One region of the Bacillus sp. FJAT-42376 genome, then DNA from elsewhere that is predicted to be linked to it. Evidence: predicted binding sites of a transcription regulator. Region 1 holds the regulator's gene; the other holds the start of a gene.
The links. The regulator CtsR, encoded in region 1, represses protease genes until heat stress. The targets are predictions, from matches to a motif close to ATGGTCAATAAAGGTCAAACA.
Positions count from the first base shown of each region.

Region 2: the regulator CtsR is predicted to act here: its motif matches at 1,723-1,743, upstream of CEF21_RS09525 (ATP-dependent Clp protease ATP-binding subunit).

Region 1 is NZ_CP033906.1:445,214-449,645, reverse strand. It holds gene clpC (ATP-dependent protease ATP-binding subunit ClpC) at 1-300, opposite strand, end outside; gene mcsB (protein-arginine kinase McsB) at 306-1,379, opposite strand; gene mcsA (protein-arginine kinase activator protein McsA) at 1,383-1,934, opposite strand; gene CEF21_RS02155 (CtsR family transcriptional regulator) at 1,956-2,420, opposite strand; rRNA gene rrf (5S ribosomal RNA) at 3,786-3,901, opposite strand; rRNA gene CEF21_RS02145 (23S ribosomal RNA) at 3,977-4,432, opposite strand, start outside.
Region 2 is NZ_CP033906.1:1,886,830-1,891,261, reverse strand. It holds gene CEF21_RS09535 (metallophosphoesterase family protein) at 1-526, opposite strand, end outside; gene CEF21_RS09530 (YkvI family membrane protein) at 570-1,607, opposite strand; gene CEF21_RS09525 (ATP-dependent Clp protease ATP-binding subunit) at 1,802-3,946, shown strand; gene CEF21_RS09520 (DUF6557 family protein) at 4,049-4,432, opposite strand, start outside.

The DNA.
Region 1 (4,432 bases):
ATGACCCAGTTTACGCGCTTCATCCATTGAAAGTTCGATTACTTTCTTTGCACGGGGTGTATAGTGGATGGTCTGTGAGATATCCTGCCCTCTTCCAATCAAGCTTTCCACTTCTTTTTGGATCTTCTCTGAACCAAGTCCAAGGGCGTTCAGCGCTTTTGCAGCAATTCCCTCTCCTTCGCGTACAAGACCAAGAAGGATATGTTCTGTTCCAATATTATTATGTCCCAGTCTGACGGCTTCTTCTTGAGCCAGTGCCAGTACTTTTTGCGCTCTCTCTGTAAATCTGCCGAACATCATACCTATCAGCCTCCATCTATCTCCATTTTTAAGCGTTCACGAATTAGTGCAGCTCTGCGTATATCCCTCTCCTCCGGGTTCAGCGCTTCTCCCGAATACACCTGAAGAAAGCCCGGCTGAGTCAAAATCATCAATTCATTTAATATATTTCTGGAAACGTTTTGTATCAGTCCTAAATCAATTCCCAGTCTGACATCTGATAAACATTGCGCCGTTTCTTTTGATTCGATAATCCGGCTGTTTGATAAAACTCCGTATGACCTGTAAATCCGGTCCTCAAGCAGGATTTTCTTTGTGCTTAATACCGCTTCTCTGGCGGACCGTTCCTGGGCAATCAATTGCTGTACAACACTGAGAAGATCTTCGGCAATATCCTCTTCTGACTTGCCAAGAGTGATCTGGTTTGAAATTTGAAACAGATTACCTAAAGCTTCGCTGCCTTCCCCGTAAATTCCTCTAACAACCAGACCAAGCTGGTTAATTGCCGGCACAATCCGGTTCATTTGCTTTGTTAAAGCAAGAGCGGGAAGATGCATCATGACGGATGCTCTCATTCCCGTCCCTACATTGGTGGGACAGCTTGTCAGATATCCTCTATTCTCATCAAACGCATAATCAATCTCGTTTTCTATCCAGTCATCCAGCTTGCCTGCCACTTCAAGAGCCTCTCTGACTTGAAGACCCGGGAATAAACATTGTATTCGAATGTGGTCCTCTTCATTCACCATGATGCTGACTTCCTCATTTACGGAAAGCAGGCAGCCTGCGTAGGAGGAATGGTCGGCAAGACTTGGACTGATCAAATGCTTTTCAACAAGCACCCTTTTCTGTACAGGTTCCAATTCGCTCATCTTCAGCAGGACAAATGATCCGATATCGGGGAAAGACTGCTCTGAGAAACGCTCTTCAAACATCGAGAGAATTTGCTGAAATTCTTCCTCTGATGCCAGTGTCGGAAAACGGAACTGTTCAATATTCCGCGCCAGCCTGACTCTGCTGCTCAGAACGATGTCTGAGTCCGGTCCTTCCTGACTCATCCAGGCACTCATTGCATTGTTCATAAAATCCTGCAATGACATAACTTAAGCTTCCTCCCCTCGATCAGAATTCATTTCTCTGACAATATCTTTGATTTCATCTCTGAGTTCCGCCGCTTTTTCAAACTCTTCCTGGGCAATGTGATGCTGCATTTGTTTTTTCAGTTCTTCCATTCTTTTTTGGAGATGAATACTTCCTCCAATGCGCTTCGGAATTTTGCCTCCATGAACAGTGTTGCCGCTGTGAACTTTTCTTAAAATAGGTGTTATTTCACTTTTGAAAGTCCGATAGCAGTCAGGGCATCCGAATCTGCCTGCCTTGCCGAATTCCCTGAAGGTCATACGGCAGCGCGGACACTGGAGAACTTCTTCTGACCGGTACATGGAGGATGTATCCGACTTGCCGAGCTTCGTTTCAAAATTAAGCAGTCCTGATAAAAGGGAGTTAATTGAAAAACCTCCATCACTTCCAAATACCATCATATTACTATTCTCTTTCGCACAATGTTCGCAAATATGAACTTCTGCTTTTTCACCATTAATTACTTTCGTAAAGTGAAACGTAGCCGGTCTTTCATGGCATTCCTGACAAATCAATGAGGATCACCCGCCTTACCTTTATTTATATTTAAGGGACGTCAGCATTGCTTTCAGCATTCTGGATCTTAATTCATCTCTTAAAGGCAGATCCACATAAAGCACGGAGCGATCCATTACACTCAGCATAATTTTAGCCTCACGGGCTGAAATAACCTGCTCTGCTGCGAGTCTCATAATAATATCTTCTGCAGAAGCCTGCGGTATCCGGTCACCTGCAAGGTCTAAAATTTGATCCAGAAGGTGGGCATCATCGTTTGATTGAACTTTGATAATGCGAATGTAGCCGCCTCCGCCCCGCTTGCTTTCCACCACATAACCCCGTTCAGCCGTGAATCGTGTATTAATAACATAGTTAATTTGAGAGGGTACACACTGGAACTTATCGGCAATCTCGCTTCTCTTCAGCTCGACGATCTCTTCTTCACTCATATCGAGAACCTGCTTCAAATACTGCTCGATAATATCCGAAATGTTTCTCATCAAGCCTCCTCCTCACTTGACTTTGACTATATTTGACTAATATAAATATATGACTTTCCTGCTTTTTTTTCAACTATTTCATTTGAGGAGCATCCCGTTATGAATCTCAATCATTCCTTTTCGAGCCAGCCGGTTCTCTTTCAGCAGGGCCGCAATCGTATATGCTCATTTTATACACGGCCAAGTTTTTGTGATCATCACCCTGTTCTATTCCAGATGACTTTCTTTGCGTTTACCTTTCTATTCATCATTTCCCTTTCCTGCTTTTTATTAAAACCCTATTGCACCTAATTCACCTTATGAAAATATCATTCCAGGCAAAATAGCAGGCGGCACCAATTCTCCCCTTCCCAGTTCCTGTCACATCACGCCAGCTGTTAAAACGATGCTGTAGCCTGGAAGAATCAAATTGACTGCCATGTACTTACACCAATAAATAAATGAGTGCGAAAACTTTCTGGTGCCCTGTTACATTGCTTTCTGTGCTGAAGCGGTGGAAATAACAGCCGTAAAATCATTCTGTCCATGATCATTCTTCAAATAGGATAATATCCATCATGTTCTCCATTAATCATCAGCTTCAAACTTTCAATACGAAAAATCATTCCAATGTCACACTGTTTTTTGCGGAAACTCTATAACCTTAAGAACGATGCGATTGGGGTTTGCTGCTAAGGTTTTATACTGGAGATCCGGATACGGTGCGAGGTTTTTGGAATTCCGCGGATGAAGACATGTACGTAAGGGGGCTGATTTTCGGAGGGAGATGGACAGGGAGGGTATAACTGCGGATCAGGGTTTTTCTTTGATTTCTAACAGCCCATTTTGCGCATTTCGAGATAAAATCAATTGGACCTGATCAGTTTGGTGCCTTATAACAGCAGCTGGCATGCTATGACAAAACAAGTATCGGCTTTTTTTAGATATCGACGATTATTTCGATTTATCGACGATTATTTCGATTTATCGACGATTTTTTGGGATATATCGGCGGTTTTTAAAATATATCGACGAAAAGGAGACTGATATCGATTTTTCGGGAGGATTTGACGCATCGAGCTACCAGTTGAGTAAACAGTTATTCCATTCGCAGGGGATTTATTATCGAAACAGGCCGATTTATTATCGAAAATCTTCATATATTCTCGAAAATGCCCCATTTATTATCGAAACCCTAAAAATCGACATGATCAGCAGCAGGATTACGGTCTAACCGTATCGAGTATTCGCCTTACCGCATCCTTCTCCTATCCCAGGGGTATCCTTTAAAAAGCCCACAAAGACCAACCCGAATCGAGTATCCATTGTATCTTCCGCACCGAAACACAAAAAAGGCCCGCCCCAAGGGGCAAGCCTTTTTTTTCTTGTACCTGGCAATGTCCTACTCTCACAGGGGGAAACCCCCAACTACCATCGGCGCTAAAGAGCTTAACTTCCGTGTTCGGTATGGGAACGGGTGTGACCTCTTTGCCATAATTACCAGATATAAGGTTGAAAGATTGCTCTTTCAAAACTAGATAACGATGTGCTTCACGAGTATTAGAAGCCTTACTTGAATAAAGGTTAAGTCCTCGACCGATTAGTATTCGTCAGCTGCACGTGTCGCCACGCTTCCACCTCGAACCTATCAACCTGATCATCTTTCAGGGGTCTTACTCAAATGATGGGAAATCTCATCTTGAGGGGGGCTTCATGCTTAGATGCTTTCAGCACTTATCCCGTCCGCACATAGCTACCCAGCGATGCCTTTGGCAAGACAACTGGTACACCAGCGGTGCGTCCATCCCGGTCCTCTCGTACTAAGGACAGCTCCTCTCAAATTTCCTGCGCCCGCGACGGATAGGGACCGAACTGTCTCACGACGTTCTGAACCCAGCTCGCGTACCGCTTTAATGGGCGAACAGCCCAACCCTTGGGACCGACTACAGCCCCAGGATGCGATGAGCCGACATCGAGGTGCCAAACCTCCCCGTCGATGTGGACTCTTGGGGGAGATAAGCCTGTTATCCCCGGGG
Region 2 (4,432 bases), 1.4 Mb from region 1:
CGACGCTTCCGGTATTAAAAAGTGTTTTTTCTTTATATTGATGGACGAATGCCTGATGGACATCCCCATACCCTGCAACATCCGGCTTTCTTGATGAAAAGCCCGTCATTTCCGTGTTTTCAAACATGCTCAATCTTTTCTCCAGTGAGTCCCAGGGCTGAATTCTTGTATAAATACTGAAAGGAGAGGCATGAAAAAGGCGAATCAGTCTTCCGCTCATCATCAGTTCCGCTTGAAAAGGCAGCCCTTTCAAAAAGCGCCGGTCCTCTTCGGTGAGCTGCTGCTGATGCCACTTCAGAGTCTCAAATTCGGTATCATTTGTAATAAAATCGTCCCAATTCCCCTTCACTGTCACATCACAGTGGGATTGAACCATTGAAATGGCTTCATGGGATTGGGGTCCCTTCCCTGCTAGGTCACCAAGGCAGATCACTTTCTCGATTCTTCTGTACTGAATATCGTCCAGAACGGCCTCAAGTGCCGGGACGTTCCCATGTATATCCGAAATCACAGCTATTCGATTCAATTCTCGTCACTCCTTTTCCAGACAGAATCCATTTTAACATAGGTCAGCCTTTCTTCGGCTTCTTTTTCAAAACGAGAGCTCCCAGAAATAAAAGACTTATGTAGCCGATTACAGGATAAATAGAAGAAATTAATTTTCCGTAGCCGATAAAGCTGAGGAAAAAACAAATGGCAAGGATCAAAGCAACCATCACCATTCTGGGGAGACCGAACAGCTGGGTGAGCAGCCGTTCCATTCCATAAAGGTTGCCGATAATCGAAGTCAGCACTTCGCCAAAAATAACAAGCACATACAAATAGTACGCAGCTGAAAAGACGGTATTCATTACCTCTGCCATCGGAATTTCAAACTTAACAGCACCCGGTACATAAAGTAGAGCCAAATGACTTCCAAGCATGATGATTAAAAGAATCAGCCCCCCCAGCCGTCCTCCGTTCTTTAATACATTCTCATCTTTCACTTCTGACGCAAGGGGGACAAGCACAGCCTGGGCAAGAGCGAGATTATATGCGGCATAGCATACAGCAGACACCGCCCATCCATGGCTGAAAAGCCTCATTTCTTTAAAGAGGAAAGACATCCCTCCCTCATTTATGGAGCTCGTCATAACGGCGATGCTCAGCAGAAGAAGCATCGGCACAACGAGCATATTCACACCGACCACTCCATGAAGTCCCTTTGACATGATGATCAAGGTCAAAAGAATACTGATCAGAACGCCGATTGAAGCCGGAAGCCCGATCCGTTCCTCAAAAATTGCCCCTGCCCCCGATACCATGACAGAAGTGACGCCAAAAAGCAGCAGGAGCATTACAGCATTCACTGCATGTCCGGCTTTATTCCCCAGCAAATACACATTCATTTCTTTAAAGGAGGACGCTTTGATTCTGGAGGCAATAATCATCAATTTTGTTCCAAGATGAATAAACAAACTGCCGGCAAGGAGGATGCCGATGGTTCCCGCTGCTCCAAAACGGGTAAAAAACTCTACAATTTCTTTTCCTGTAGCAAAACCCGCTCCAACAACCGTTCCCACATAGACAAAAGCAATCTGAACGACTAAAAAATTCTTATTTTGCATGACGTCCTCCCCTCCTCTTCTATATACGTATGAGACAAGTTTCTTGAAAAGAAGAGGAAAGATGCATTAAAGTCATGGACAATCCATCTTAGAAATTTTTCAAACAAAATACTTGAAAGTCAAAAAAGGTCAAACTATAATAAAAGTCAAAGATAGTCAAAGTCAGTTTATATTCTTAAGGAGGTTGTTTTTTCATGCAATGTCAAAACTGTAAGCAGAATCAGGCAACCGTTCAATTAAATGTTCAAGTAAACGGATCCCTAAAACAAGTTCAGTTATGCCATACATGCTTTTCCCATTATGAAAGCCAGATTCCTTCAGGCTTCAGCGGAGGAAACGGAGGATTCTCATCCTTCCCATTCGATCAATTATTTAAAAATATGGGAAGCAGCCAAGGTCAAAGTGCCCCAGGCTCAGAATCTAAACGGAAATCCGGCCAAAACGGCGGAGGTCTTCTGGATCAGATGGGAAGAAATCTTACAAACGCAGCAAAAGCCGGCCTTATTGATCCGGTCATCGGCCGGGAAGACGAAGTCAGCCGGGTCATTGAAATCCTTAACCGCCGGAATAAAAACAACCCGGTTCTGATTGGAGAGCCAGGGGTCGGTAAAACAGCCGTAGCGGAAGGATTGGCCCTTAAAATTTCGGAAGGGAAAGTGCCTTCGAAGCTTGCGAAAAAGGAAGTCTACCTTCTTGATGTCGCTTCTCTTGTAGCCAATACAAGCATGCGCGGACAATTTGAAGACCGGATGAAAAAACTCATCGCAGAACTGCAATCACGCAAAAACGTCATCTTGTTTATTGATGAAATTCATCTTGTTGTCGGAGCAGGATCTGCTGAGGGATCAATGGATGCCGGGAATATTCTGAAGCCTGCACTGGCCAGAGGTGAAATGCAGCTCATCGGGGCGACTACACTGAAAGAATACCGCCAGATTGAAAAGGATGCTGCTTTAGAACGCCGCTTCCAGCCGGTCATGGTTCATGAGCCGTCTCTTGATAAAGCCATCGAAATTTTACAGGGCATTCAGTCCAAATATGAAGAATATCATGGTGTCACGTTCAGCGATGAAGCAATTCGTGCCTGCGTAAACTTGTCGCACCGCTATATTCAGGACCGGTTCCTGCCGGATAAAGCCATCGATCTTCTCGATGAAGCCGGATCAAAAGCGAACCTGAAAGCAGACCGTGTTGAGGAAGCTGATATTCATGATCAGCTCGGCAAGCTGGCGAAAGAGAAAGAAAAAGCGGCTGCAGAGGAAAACTATGAGCTCGCCGCCAAACTGCGCCACGAAGAAATTCTGCTGGAAAAACAGCTTGAGAAACAGGATCATCAGGAAAAAATGATTGTCGGACTTAGTGAGATACAGGCCATCATTGAACAAAAAACCGGTATTCCTGTTGGTAAAATCCAGGAAGACGAACAAGCTAAAATGAAAAGCCTGGAAGGCAATCTTTCCAAAAAAGTAATAGGACAAGATGAGGCTGTTCAAAAAGTTGCGAAAGCTGTGCGCAGAAGCCGCGCCGGTTTAAAACGCAAAAACCGTCCGATCGGTTCCTTCCTTTTTGCAGGTCCGACCGGTGTAGGGAAAACAGAGCTGACGAAAACACTGGCAGAAGAACTGTTTGGCACAAAAGATTCCATGATCCGCCTCGATATGAGCGAATATATGGAAAAACATGCCGTGTCCAAAATCATCGGTTCTCCTCCAGGATATGTCGGCCATGATGACGGAGGCCAGCTGACCGAAAAAGTACGCAGGAATCCTTACAGCATCATCCTTCTGGATGAGATTGAGAAGGCACATCCTGACGTGCAGCATATGTTCCTTCAAATACTGGAAGACGGCCGTTTAACAGACAGTCACGGCAGAACCGTCAACTTTAAAGAAACAGTCATCATCATGACGAGCAATGCCGGAACAACGGAAAAACGGATGACGGTTGGTTTCGATACAGAGGCAACCGCTGCAATTAAAGAAAGCACGCTGCTGGATTCACTTGGAACGTTCTTCAAACCAGAGTTCCTGAACCGCTTCGATGCGATTATCGAATTCCAGTCACTTGAACGCAAACATATGCTGGCCATTGTTGAGCTCATGCTTGCCGAGCTTCAGGAAACGCTGGATGAAAAGAATCTGAAGCTCACTGTTTCAGATGAAGCGAAAAACAGACTTGCCGAACTCGGCTACCATCCTGCATTCGGTGCCCGTCCGCTTCGCCGGGTCATTCAGGAACAGCTTGAAGATCAAATTACAGACCTGCTGATTGATCACAGCGAGCTGGACCATGTAAAAGCTGTATTCGAAAATGAAAGCATTACTGTCACAAAAGCTTAATAAGGAAAAAGGGCTGTCCCGGCGGACAGCCCTTTTTTTAGGCTCTGTTAAAAAATATTGTTGTTTTTGGACAAGAACTAAAGGACCTCAATTGATGGTCCCTTAGTTCATTTCATTATCATTATCATTATCATTATCATTATCATTATCAAAATTATCGTAGCCAAAAAACGTCATTTCCCACAAACAATGTGCAAGAATACTTTCAAAACTCATTGAGTTTAAAGTGTCGGAATCGATGTAAAAATTTAACCATTCATTGAAGTTATTACCAACAAGTGAGTAGCCAAAATGCTCATCATCTCTACCCGAAACGTCAAAATACAAGTTTTGATTATTTTCATCGAAAGATGGTTGATAAACTGGTTCATCATCTTCATCCGATTCAAATGCAACTATATAAATAAACATATTTGAAAGATTATCTTTTAGCTCAACATTATGCAGTTTTTCATATAAAACTATAAAATCGTTTTGAATATCTTT